Kitasatospora sp. NBC_00315: one gene and its partner. The protein of the gene in region 2 interacts with the protein of the main gene of each other region in a pairwise test. Links are inferred from orthologs where the notes say so. Each region holds a gene or a part of one and is shown on either strand. Other genes may lie near its edges.

What was found.
Region 1: the proteins of rlmB (region 2) and OG823_RS20660 interact in binary tests that used the Escherichia coli proteins (3 or more experiments, as listed by UniProt). The link is inferred for Kitasatospora sp. NBC_00315 from one-to-one orthologs.

The regions. Positions count from the first base shown.
Region 1 is NZ_CP108025.1:4,976,330-4,981,467, forward strand. The notes cover bases 1-2,852. They hold OG823_RS20660 (NAD(P)H-hydrate dehydratase), read left to right. Parts: upstream 1-592; coding sequence 593-2,113; downstream 2,114-2,852. Other genes in these bases: OG823_RS20655 (holo-ACP synthase), read left to right, coding at 206-574; alr (alanine racemase), read left to right, coding at 2,188-2,852. In the rest of the region: more of alr, read left to right, coding at 2,853-3,411; OG823_RS20670 (alpha/beta fold hydrolase), read left to right, coding at 3,408-4,799; tRNA (adenosine(37)-N6)-threonylcarbamoyltransferase complex ATPase subunit type 1 TsaE, read left to right, coding at 4,916-5,138. UniProt on the Escherichia coli protein: Bifunctional enzyme that catalyzes the epimerization of the S- and R-forms of NAD(P)HX and the dehydration of the S-form of NAD(P)HX at the expense of ADP, which is converted to AMP.
Region 2 is NZ_CP108025.1:4,710,553-4,718,069, reverse strand. The notes cover bases 1,846-4,790. They hold rlmB (23S rRNA (guanosine(2251)-2'-O)-methyltransferase RlmB), read right to left. Parts: upstream 3,844-4,790; coding sequence 2,848-3,843; downstream 1,846-2,847. Other genes in these bases: cysS (cysteine--tRNA ligase), read right to left, coding at 4,050-4,790; OG823_RS19385 (DoxX family membrane protein), read right to left, coding at 1,846-2,570. In the rest of the region: OG823_RS19390 (NDP-sugar synthase), read left to right, coding at 88-840; more of OG823_RS19385, read right to left, coding at 1,077-1,845; more of cysS, read right to left, coding at 4,791-5,444; OG823_RS19370 (PPOX class F420-dependent oxidoreductase), read right to left, coding at 5,552-5,947; ispF (2-C-methyl-D-erythritol 2,4-cyclodiphosphate synthase), read right to left, coding at 6,055-6,633; ispD (2-C-methyl-D-erythritol 4-phosphate cytidylyltransferase), read right to left, coding at 6,623-7,345. UniProt on the Escherichia coli protein: Specifically methylates the ribose of guanosine 2251 in 23S rRNA.

The sequences.
Region 1 (5,138 bases), 260 kb from region 2 along the record:
CGGGCGCCCCTGCGGTGGCCGCGTTCCACCGCAGGGGCGCCGCGGCCGGCGCGCGGGAGACCGGCGCGGGCAGGCCGAGCGGCTCGCCGAACAGCACCCGGCGGGCGTACCGGCCGGTGGCGAAGGGGGTTCGCAGCGGCTCTCACCCCGAAGGCGTGCCGTAAGGTCCCCGGCAGCGAGGGACTGCGGCGGAGGAGTGTGGGGCGTGATCATCGGGGTCGGGATCGACGTGGCCGGGATCGACCGGTTCGGGGAGGCCCTGCAGCGCACGCCGGGGATGGCCGAGCGCCTGTTCACCGAGGCCGAGCTGGTGCTGCCGTCCGGATCGCGGCGGGGGACGGCCTCCTTGGCGGCGCGGTTCGCCGCCAAGGAGGCGCTGGCCAAGGCGCTCGGCGCGCCCGGCGGGCTGAACTGGCACGACGCCGAGGTGCACACCGAGGCGTCCGGCCGGCCGGTGCTGCGGGTCACCGGGACGATCGCGGCGCGCGCCGCCGAACTGGGCGTAGCCTCGTGGCACGTGTCGCTCAGCCACGACGCGGGCGTAGCGTCGGCGGTAGTCATCGCCGAGGGCTGAGCCACTGGAGGCCGGGGAATGCGTCACGCACACACCGTCGAGCGGATCCGGGCGGCCGAGGCCGAGCTGATGGCCCGGCTGCCGGAGGGCACGTTGATGGGGCGGGCGGCCGCCGGTCTCGCCGCGACCTGCGCCAGGCTGCTGGCGGACCACCGGGGGAGGGTCTACGGCAGCCGGGTGACGGTGCTCGCCGGCAGCGGGGACAACGGCGGTGACGCCCTGCACGCGGGCGCGCTGCTGGCCCGGCGCGGCGCCGCCGTCACCGCCGTCCTGCTGGCGCCCGACCGGGCGCACGCCGACGGCCTGGCCGCCCTGCGGTCGGCCGGCGGTCGGGTGCTGACGGAGCCGGCGGCCGGCCTGGCCGCCTTCACGGCCGCGGACCTCGCGCTGGACGGGATCGTCGGTATCGGCGGCCGGGGCGGCCTGCGGGCCGGGGCGCAGCCGTACGCCACCGCCCCGCGCCCCGCCCTGGTGGTCGCGGTCGACGTGCCGAGCGGCGTCGACGCCGACACCGGCGAGGTGCCGGGGGCGGCGCTGCGGGCCGACGTGACGGTGGTGTTCGGCAGCCACAAGCCCGGTCTGCTGGTCGATCCCGGCGCCTCCCACGCCGGTGCGGTTCAGCTCGTGCCGATCGGCCTCGACCTGCCGCCGGCGGCTCTGACGGCGCTGCAGCACACGGACGTGGCCGCGCTGCTGCCCCGACCCGGCACGGAGAGCGACAAGTACCGGCGCGGTGTGGTCGGGGTGGCGGCGGGCTCCGCGAAGTACCCGGGGGCGGCGGTTCTGGCGGTCTCCGGCGCGCTGCGCGGCGGTGCGGGCGCGGTGCGGTACGTGGGCACGGCGGCGGAGGAGGTGGTCCGGCGCTTCCCCGAGGTGCTGGTCACCGAGGGCGGGCCGGCCGGCGCCGGCCGGGTCCAGGCCTGGGTGGTCGGACCGGGCGGCGGTGACGGCGCCGAGCAGGCGCTGCGGGAGGCGCTGGCGGCCGACGTGCCCGTCCTGGTCGACGCGGACGGCCTGACCGAGCTGGCCCGGCTCGGCCCCGCCGTGCTCGCCGCGCGCACCGCACCGACCCTGCTGACCCCGCACACCGGCGAGGCGGCCCGGCTGCTCGCGGGCGTGGACGGCGGCCCGCCCCCGGACGCCGGGCAGCTCGCGGCGGCCCGGCTGCGCACCGCCCGCCGGCTCGCGGCCGGCTACCGGGCGACCGTCCTGCTCAAGGGCTCCAGCACGGTCGTCGCCGAGCCCACCGGCCAGGCCCGGGTCAACCCGACCGGCACCTCCTGGCTGGCCACGGCCGGCAGCGGGGACGTCCTGGCCGGCCTGGCGGGCTCGCTGCTGGCAGCCGGCCTCACCCCGCTGGACGCCGCCTCGGCCGCCGCCTACCTGCACGGTCTGGCCGGACGCCGGGCGGCCGGTACCGGCGCGGACGGTGGGGGCGCGCCGGTGGCGGCGAGCGATCTGGCCCGGGAGCTGCCGGCGGTCTGGCGCGACGTCCGCGCGGCCGCGCCCGCCGGCCGGGCGGGCCGCCGGGACGGGTGAGCGCGCCGCGCCCGGGACACGGCCTGACCGGGCCGTCCGGCGGGCACCCGGACCGGTCTGGGAGACTGACCCCGATGACAACTGCGAACACGACCGGGGCGGCCACCACCGCCGATGCCCCCGGCCGACACCACCGGGCCGAGGCGACCATCGATCTGGCCGCCCTGCGCGCGAACGTGGCCGCCCTGCGCGAGCGCACCGGCGGTCCCGCCGTGATGGCCGTGGTCAAGGCGGACGCCTACGGCCACGGCGCGCTGCCGTGCGCCCTGGCGGCCCTGGAGGCCGGGGCCACCTGGCTGGGCACCGCCACCCCGGAGGAGGCGCTGGCCCTGCGCGCGGCCGGCATCGGGCCGGACCGGGCCCGCATCCTGTGCTGGCTCTGGACCCCGGGCGCTCCCTGGGAGCAGGCGCTGCGCGCCGGCGTCGACATCTCGGTCAGCGGCCGATGGGCGCTCGACGAGCTGCTGGCGGCCGTCCGGGCCTGCGGCGTGCCGGCCCGGGTGCACCTGAAGGCCGACACCGGCCTCGGCCGCAACGGCTGCCAGCCGCACGACTGGCCCGACCTGGTCGCCGCCGTCCTGCGGGCCGAGGCCGAGGGCCTGCTGACGGCCGCGGGCGTCTGGTCGCACTTCGCCGCCGCCGACGAGCCGGGCCACCCGTCCATCCAGGCCCAGCTGGACGGCTTCGCGGCCGCGCTCGCGTACGCGGAGGGCGCCGGGCTGCGCCCCGAGGTCCGGCACCTGGCCAACTCGCCGGCCACCCTGCTGCTCCCGCAGGCGCACTACGACCTGGTCCGCCCGGGCCTGGCGACCTACGGGCTCTCGCCCGTCCCGGAGGTCGGCGGACCGGCCGACTTCGGGCTGCGCCCGGTGATGTCGCTGACCGCCCGGCTGGCCCTGGTCAAGGAGGTGCCCGGCGGTCACGGCGTCAGTTACGGCCACCACTACACGACGCCGGGTGCCACCACGCTGGGCCTGGTCCCGCTGGGCTACGCGGACGGCATCCCCCGGCACGCCAGCAACACCGGGCCGGTGCAGATCGCCGGCAAGTGGCGCACGGTCGCCGGCCGGGTCGCGATGGACCAGTTCGTGGTGGACCTCGGCGGTGACACCCCCCGGGTCGGCGAGGACGTGCTGCTCTTCGGCACCGGCGAGCAGGGTGAGCCCACGGCCGAGGACTGGGCCCGGGCCTGCGGCACGGTGTCGTACGAGATCGTCACCCGGATCGGCGGCCGGGTGCCGCGCCGGTACGTCGGCGCCGTCCCCGGCGCGCCGTCCGCCGGTGGTGCCACGGCATGAGCGAGCAGGACGGCGGCAACCCGATCGCGGCGGTGGCCCGCGCCGCCGGCAGCGCCTCGGCCGGGGTGAGCCGGGCCGGGCTGATCGGCATCTCGGTCGGTGTGGTCGCGGCGGGCGCCGCCGCCGGTGTGGCGGTCGAGCGCCTCACCGTCGGGCGGGCGATGCGCCGCCGGGCCCGGGAGGCGCTGGACGCCACCGCCCCGTACGGGTCGCTGCGCGGGCGTCCGCGGACCGTCGGCGCGCCGGACGGCACCGAGCTGTACGTCGAGCTGGACGGCACCGGCTGGCCGGGCCCCGTCCAGCCGCAACCCGAGGAGCCGGGCCGGGGCGCCAGGCGCGCCTGGTTCGCCCGGCGGCGCACCGACGGGGGTGCGGTCGACCGCACCGGACTGCCCGGGGTGCTGGCCGGCTCCGGCGCACTGCTCCGGGCGGGCGGCCGCAGGAGCCCGGGCGGGCCGCCGCCCGCCGTGGCCGCGCCGCTCACCGTGGTGTTCTGCCACGGCTACTGCCTCAACCAGGACAGCTGGCACTTCCAGCGCGCCGCGCTGCGCGAGGGCATGCGGCTGGTCTTCTGGGACCAGCGCAGCCACGGGCGCTCCGAACGCTCCCGCACCTTCCTGGCGGGCGAGGCCGCGAGCATCGACCAGCTGGGTGGGGATCTCATGGCGGTCCTGGACGCCGTGGCGCCCGAGGGCCCGATCGTACTGGTCGGTCACTCGATGGGCGGCATGACGGTGATGGCGCTCGCCGCCCAGTACCCCGAGCTGTTCGGCGCGGGGGCGTCCCCCACCGGGGGCGGCGGGAGGGTCGCCGGGGTCGCGCTGATCGGCACGCTGGCCAGCGACTGGGACAGCGTCACACTCGGCCTGCCGGCCGTCGGGGCCAAGCTGTTCCGCCGGGTCGCCCCGGGGATGATGAAACTGCTCGGCCGCCAGGTCGAGCTGGTCGAGGCCACCCGGCGGTTCGGCGCGGACTTCGCGGCCGTCTTCTACCGGAGGTTCTCCTTCGGCGGCAAGGACGTCGACCCCGGTGTGGTGCGCTTCGCCGAACAGCTGCTGGACGCCACCCCGATCGACGTGGTCGCCGAGTTCTACCCGGCCTTCGGGACGCACGACAAGCTCGACGCGCTCGCCGCCCTCCACGGCATCCCGGCCCTGGTCCTGGCCGGTACCAGGGATCTGCTCACCCCGCCCGGGCACAGCGAGGCGATCGCCCGCGCGCTGCCCGGCGCCGAACTCGTCCTGGTGGAGAACGCCGGCCACCTGGTGATGCTGGAGCGCCCGGAGCTGGTCGACCGGCACCTGGCCGGGCTGCTCCGGCGGGCCGTCGAGTACGCCGGCGCGCAGCCGCTGCCGCAGGCCGTCCAGGAGCTCGCCGAACCGCAGTGACCGCTCCGCGGCCGGGCGCGGGCGGCCCCGGCACGCCGCCGCCCGCCGGTGTGGCACCGTAGCGGTGGCGGCGGCCGGACGGCGGCTCCGCACGGATCGAAGGGCACGACACAGGCATGGGCGCGCAAGCCACACTCACCGTCGCCACTCCCGAGCGGATGGGCCGGCTCGGCCGGGACCTGGCCGCGCTGCTGCGCCCGGGTGACCTGGTGCTGCTCTCCGGCGAACTGGGCGCGGGCAAGACCACGCTGACCCGGGGCCTGGGCGCGGGGCTCGGGGTACGCGGCGCGGTCACCTCGCCGACCTTCGTGATCGCCCGGGTGCACCCCTCCCTGGTGG
Region 2 (7,517 bases):
CACCTGCGCTCCCCTCCTGGCGCCGGCAGGCGTCGGCGCCCGCCGCACTGCCGCGGCTCCGGCCGCGCGCGGATCTATGGTTACCGCATGACCGCTGACTCAGCCCACCTCGTCGCGTCCACCGTCACCCAGGCAGTGATCCTGGCCGGCGGGCAGGGCTCCCGACTGCGCCCCTACACCGACGACCGCCCGAAGCCGCTGGTGGAGATCCCCGGCACCGGCACCCCGATCGTCGGGCACCAGCTGGCCTGGCTGGCGGCCGAGGGGGTGACGGACGCGGTGATCTCCTGCGGCCATCTGGCCGAGGTGCTGCAGGAGTGGCTCGACCAGGCCGACCTGCCGCTGAACGTCAGCACCGTGGTGGAGAACGAGCCGCTGGGCCGGGGCGGCGGGCTCAAGTACGCCGCCCGCGCCCTGCCGCGCCCGGACGAGCCCTGGTACGCCACCAACGGCGACATCTGGACCCGTTTCAGCCTGCGCGACATGGCGGCCTTCCACCACGAGCGGGACGCCGTCGCGACGCTCGCGCTGGCCCGTCCGCGGATCCCGTGGGGCGCCGTGGAGACCGATCAGTTCGGCAACGTCCTGGACTTCATCGAGGCACCGCCGTCGCCGTTCCTGATCAACGCCGGCCTGTACGTCTTCAGCCCCGAGTTCGCCGCGCTCCTGCCGGACGTCGGGGACCACGAGCGGACGACCTTCCCCCAACTGGCGCGAGGCAAGCGGCTGGCGGGCTACCAGCTCCCCCAGGGCGTCTACTGGCGGGCCATCGACACCGCCAAGGACCTCACCGAGGCCGCCAAGGAACTGGCGTCCGGCGCGGGCGCCGGGGCGCGCTGACCCCCCCGCAGGACGCCAGGCAGGACCACGGGCAGGACGACCCGCAGGACGCCAGGCAGGACCACGGGCAGGACGACCCGCAGGACACCGCACGGACCGGCGACGGGACGCCCGGCGGCCCGCCACGGGCGCCACAACGAGCGAGCCGGCCGGACGCCCCCGAGGGGTGTCCGGCCGGCTCGTCGTCGGTCCGTGGCGGGCCGTCACGAAGGCGGCGCCGCCGGGGGATGGATCCGTCAGGTCGACGTCCCCGCGCCCGGCTGCTGCCGACCCTGGGCGCCCAGGCCGCTGGGCAGCTCGGCCAGCGGGCCGCTGCCCAGGACGCCGCCGAGCAGGCCGCCGCTGCTGGACGGGCTGGGCTTGGACGCCGCCCCGCCCGGAGCGGTGCTGCGACCGCTGGGCGTGGTCTTGGCGGGCGGGTTCGAGGCGGCGGTCGACGGGGCGTCGGACTTGCCCGCCCTCGGCTTGGCGCTCGGACTCCCCTTCGGTGACGCCCCGCCGGAGGGCGTGGCACCCGCACTGGGCGAGTGCGACGCCGAGGGCGACGGCTTGGCGGACGGCGTCGACGGGGTGCTCGGCTTCGCCGAGGCGCCACCCGGCCAGACCGGTGTGCCGTAGTCGCTGTCCGGACCGGCCGGTCGCGGATCCGGGCGGCCGCCGGTACGGACGGCCGCGCCGAGCATCGACCCAAGCAGCAGGGTGAGCCCCACCACCAGCGAGGTGATCACGGCGCCCCGGCGCAGGACCCGCCGCCGCAAAGCGCCCGGTGCGCCGGCGCCGTGGCGCCGCCAGGCCTCCAGCGCCAGCCGCCCGTCCAGCGAGCCGAACGGCGCGCCGGCGATCAGCAGGGGGCTCCAGGCCACCAGGAAGATCAGGTCGGGGGTGTCGTAGACCGGCACGGCCCGCCAGCTGACCGTGAACAGCAGCGCGGCGGAGAGCAGCATGGCGGCGCCGGCCGCGAACCGCTGCCAGAGGCCGAGGATGGACAGCACGCCGACCACGATCTCGGTGAAGGCGACCCCGAGGCCGGCTCCGACCGGGTGGGCCATGGCGAAGTTCAGCAGTGGCTCGGCGACCCCCCAGGGGTGCAGCGAGGCGAGCCAGCGCATCATCGAGCCGCGGTCGCCGCCGTCGAAGTACACCGGGTTGCAGAGCTTGCTGAACCCGGCGAAGACGGACAGCGATCCGAGGACCACCCGCAGCGGGAGCAGGACCAGGCCGAGGTCGACCCGGCGGCCCGGGTACCGGGCGTGCCGGGAGTCCCCGGCCGCCGCCGCGGTGACCTCGGGCAGCTCGCCGGCCGGGCTCCAGGCCTTCGGCTCCGGGCGGGTGCTGCCGCGGCCCGCCTGCGGGGAGCCGGTCTGCCGGGGCACGGTCGCCGATCCGCCGTACGGCTGGATCACCTGGGTGTCGTCCTCCGCCAGGGCGCCGGAGGGCCCCCGGCCGGCGCCGGCCGGGGCGGGCACGGTGCTGAGCCGGACGGCGTCCAGCAGCCGGGTGGCCGCGACGTCGCCGGGCGCGGCCTGGCCCGTCCAGGTGACGGCGGTGACCCGCCCCTTGCGCCGGGGCGCGCCGACGGCCGCCCCCGCGAGCAGGGGGGCGTCGGCACTGTCGACCACCACCTGCGGGGTGACCAGCGGCCGCCGGATGAAGCCCTGGCTCGCGTACGGGTCGCCGAAGGCGGCGCCGTACGACAGCAGGTCGGTAGGGGCGTCGATCAGCGGCGCCACGGGGGCGCCGAGTCTGAGCCGGAAGCTCGCCTGGGTGCTGCTCAGCCGGGCGGGGTCGGACGGTACCTTGACCGTGTTGAGACCGGGGCCGGAATCTATCCCCGCCGCGCCGCCCTGCCCGGGGAACCGAGGTGTTCTGGTGTCCACACCCGTCTAACCGGGTGACGGCCGATTAGGACACTCTCCCGGGTGGATTCTTGGCGGCCACTTGAAGTGATCATGAGAAAAGCGATCGAGCCCGATCGGGCCCGATCGCTTTCACTCAAACCTGTACAGGTCAGGACGTGCGGGACCGCAGACGGGCCGCCTCGTAGAGCACGATGCCCGCCGCGACACCGGCGTTCAGCGACTCGGTGGCACCCGGCATCGGGATCCGCACCCGGATGTCACAGGTCTCCGAGACCAGGCGGGACAGACCCTTGCCCTCGCTGCCCGCGACGACGACGACCGGCCCGGTGAGCGCCTCCAGGTCACCGACCTCGGACTCGCCGTCGGCGGCCAGGCCGACCACCAGGCAGCCGGCCTTCTGGTACGCCTCCAGCGCGCGGGTCAGGTTGGTGGCGCGTGCCACCTGCAGGCGCGCCGCCGCACCCGAGGAGGTCTTCCAGGCGCCCGCCGTCATACCGGCCGCCCGACGCTCGGGGATGACCACGCCGTGCGCGCCGAAGGCGGCGGCGGAGCGGACCACCGCGCCGAGGTTGCGGGAGTCCGTCACGCCGTCCAGTGCCATGATCAGCGCGTCCTGGCCGAGGTCGGCCGCGACACCCAGCAGGTCCTCCGGGTGCGCGTACTCGTACGGCGGCACCTGCAGCACCAGGCCCTGGTGGTTCAGGCCGCTGGTCATCTGGTCCAGCTGCGCGCGCGGGGCCTCCATCAGCGGGATGCCCCGCTCGTTGGCGGCCTGGAAGGCCTCGCGGACCCGGTCGTCGGTGTCGATGAACTGCATGACGTAGAGCGCGGTGGCGGGCACGCCGCCCTGCAGCGCCTCGACCACCGAGTTGCGGCCCACGACCAGCTCGGCGGCGCCGGCGCCGCCACGGCCGCCACGGCCGCCGCCGCCGCTGCGGCGCATGCCGGCCCGGGACTTGGCGTCCATCTCGCGCTTGACGGCCGCGTTGGCCTGCCGCTGCTTGACGTGGCCCTTGCGCGCCGAGGCGGGCGGCGTCGGACCCTTGCCCTGCAGTGCCTTCCGGCTGTGGCCGCCGGTACCGACACTCGCGCCCTTCTTCGACCCGGGGTTGCGGCGGTTCCTGCGTGCACTGTTGCCGGCCATGGCCTTACTTCCTGTCTGTCCGGCATGCCTCACTGCGACATGCTCTTCGTCCTGCGTGGGCCCTCCTCGTCCGGCCGGCGGGAGAATCCCGGTCGGCCGGACAAGGAGGGAGGGCCGTACCGGTCCGGTACGGCCCACCCTCACCCCTGGGAAGGGGTTACTGGTTACCAAGTGTGACGGGTTTCCGCGACTCGCGGGCCCGCGTGCTACGGGTTGCCGATCGTCCAGCGCGGGCCGGACGGGGTGTCCTCGATCACCAGCCCGGCCAGGCCGAGCTGGTCGCGGATGGCGTCCGCGGTGGCGAAGTCCTTGCGCGCCCGGGCCGCCTGCCGCTGGTCCAGGACCAGCCGGACCAGCGAGTCGACCACGCCGTGGAGGTCCTCGCCGCGCTCCGCGCCGGCCCAGTGCGGGTCGAGCGGGTCGAGACCCAGCACTCCGAGCATCGCACGGACCTCGGCCAAACGTGCTACCGCGTTCTCCTTGTCGTCCGCCGTCAGCGCGCTGTTCCCCTGCCGGACGGCGGTGTGCACGATGGCGAGCGCCTGCGGAACGCCCAGGTCGTCGTCCATCGCCTCGGCGAAGGCCGGCGGCACCTCGGGCGCCGCCTCGACGGGCCCGCAGCGTTCCACGACCCGCTGGACGAAGCCCTCGATCCGACCGAAGCCGGCCTCGGCCTCGCGCAGCGACTCCTCGCTGTACTCGATGGTCGAGCGGTAGTGCGGGGCCGCCAGGTAGTACCGGAGCACGATCGGGCGCCAGCGGGCGACCATCTCCGAGACCAGCACCGAGTTGCCGAGCGACTTGCTCATCTTCTCGCCGCTCATGGTGACCCAGGCGTTGTGCACCCAGAAGTTGGCGAAGTCGTCGCCGAACGCCTTCGACTGGGCGATCTCGTTCTCGTGGTGCGGGAAGATCAGGTCGATCCCGCCGCCGTGGATGTCGAAGGCCCCGCCGAGGTACTTGTGCGCCATGGCGGAGCACTCCAGGTGCCAGCCGGGCCGGCCGCTGCCCCAGGGGGTGTGCCAGCTCGGCTCACCCGGCTTCACGGACTTCCACATCGCGAAGTCGCGGTGGTCGCGCTTGCCGGTCTCGCCCTCGCCCGCCGGCTGGCGGAGGCTGTCGATCTTCTGGTTGGAGAGCCCGAGATAGCCGGGGAAGGACTTGACGTCGAAGTAGACGTTGCCGTGGGCCTCGTAGGCGTGCCCCTTGGCGATGAGCGCCTGCATCATCTCGATCATCTCGGGGACGTGGCCGGTGGCCCGCGGCTCCACGCTCGGCGGCAGGCAGCCGAGCGCCGAGTAGCCGTCGTTGAAGGCGCGCTCGTTGGCGTAGGCGATCTGCCACCAGGGCGTGCCGAGCTCGCGCTCCTTGGCGATCACCTTGTCGTCGATGTCCGTGACGTTGCGCACGAACGTCACCTGGTAGCCGCGGTAGGCGAACCACCGCTGCATGACGTCGAAGTTGAGGCCGGACCGGATGTGCCCGATGTGCGGTGGTGCCTGGACGGTGGCGCCGCACAGGTAGATCGAGACACAACCCGGTACAAGCGGGACGAAGTCGCGTACCTGGCGGGCGTCGGTGTCGTACAGACGAATGCTCACAGCGTCAAGCGTAGTGGGCAGCAAGGGGTGCCCCACGACAATCCGGGATGTCAATCCCGTCGCAGGGTCATGACAGGCGTGTCGCCAACCGGAGCGACACGCTCCGCTCAGGCGTTCCCGACCACCTTGCGGGGGGTGAGCCGGACGACCACGCGCACGTCATCGGGGCCGTCGTAGCGGTATTCGCTCTCGCCGCGGTACTTGCGGGCGAGCTCGTCGATCAGGTCCTTGCCACCCTCCCGGGTGAGCGAGACCTCACCGCGGAACTCCAGGTACGTGTACGGACTCTCCGGCGGGTTGATGACCACCGAGACACGGGGGTCGCGAACCATGTTGAGGTGCTTGCGGCGCCCCTCCACCGTGGAGAACAGCAGATCGTCGCCCTCCCGCCGGACCCAGACCACCGAGGACTGCGGGCTGCCGTCCTCCTGCACGGTGGCGACCACCGCGAAGGACTTCCCGTCGATCAGCGCCTTGGCGGTGTCGGAGAGCTGCACGGACACGGGGACCTCTTCTCGTTCGCTCGACAGCGGGGTCGAGGGTTGACGGACCGTGTCAACGGTAGAGACCCGCTCCCTGTCTCCACCGCTGAACACGCGTCAGCCGCGGCTCATTCCCCGACGGCCGCGTCCGTCTCGTACACCAGCGCCGTGGCGAGCGCAGCGAGCCCCTCGGCCCGACCGGTCAGCCCGAGACCGTCGGTCGTCGTCCCGGACACCGAGACCGGCGCGCCGACGGCCGCCGACAGCACCTCCTGGGCCTCGGTGCGGCGCTTGCCGATCTTCGGGCGGACGCCGATCACCTGGACCGACACGTTGCCGATCTCGAAACCGGCCGCCCGGACCAGCCTGGCGGCCTCGCCGAGCAGCTTCACCCCGGACGCCCCGGACCACTCGGGCCGGTCGGTGCCGAAGTGCGCGCCCAGGTCGCCGATCCCGGCGGCCGAGAACAGCGCGTCGCAGGCCGCGTGCGCGGCGACGTCCGCGTCCGAGTGCCCGGCCAGGCCGTCCCCGGCGTCCGGCCAGTCCAGACCGGCCACCCGCAGCGGGCGGCCCGCCTCGAAGGCGTGCACGTCGGTGCCGATGCCGACCCGGGGAATCACCGGTCGCGATGCGCCACGCGGCTCGGCGGCCTTCGGTACGGCCTGAACGCCGGGGGCCTCCGGCGCGCCGTGCGACTCAGAAGCCATCGGAGGCCCTCCGCCGGGCGAGTACGGCCTCGGCGAGCACGAGGTCCAGCGGACGGGTCACCTTGAACGCCTCCTCGTGGCCGGGCACCACGACCACCCGGCCGCCGTAGCGCTCGACCAGGCCGGCGTCGTCGGTCACCGGCGGCAGGCCGCCCTCGGCCTCCTCGGCCAGCGATTTGGCGTGCACCTCCTGGAGCACGTCCCGACGGAACCCCTGCGGGGTCTGCACCGCGCGAAGCGTGGCGCGGTCGGGCGTGTCGAGCACCGGCTCCGGCCCGCCCCCCGGCTGCGGCTCCACCCGCTTGACGGTGTCGGCCAGTGGCACCGCGGGCACCACGGCCTCGGCCCCGGCCCGGACGGCCGCCGTCACCGCGTCCACCACCTCCACCGGTACCAGCGGACGGGCGGCGTCGTGCACCAGCACGACCTCGACCCCGACCGGGACGGCGGCCAGCCCCAGCCGCACCGACTCCTGGCGGGTCGCCCCGCCGGCCACCACCCGGACGTCCGTGCGGTCCAGGCCGTGGCCGGCGAGCAGGGAGACGACCTCGGCCACGCCGTCCGGCGGCGCTGCCACCACCACCAGCCCGACCGACCGGCTGCGCGCGAGCGCCCGGACGGCATGGACCAGCAACGGCACCCCGCCCAGCTCTCGCAGGGCTTTCGGGGCGCCGGGCCCCAGCCGCTCCCCGCGTCCCGCGGCGGGCACCACTGCTGCTGCGACTGCTCCTGCGGCGTTCAGGTTTCACTCCTTCGGCGAAGTGGGTATGGCCATGGCGTGCACGACGGACGCGACCCCTTCCGGACACGCCTCAGCGCCCGAAGTGCCACTGCACCACCTCGGAAGCATGGGCTTCCGCAGCGGCGCGCCGGCATCGGGCGCT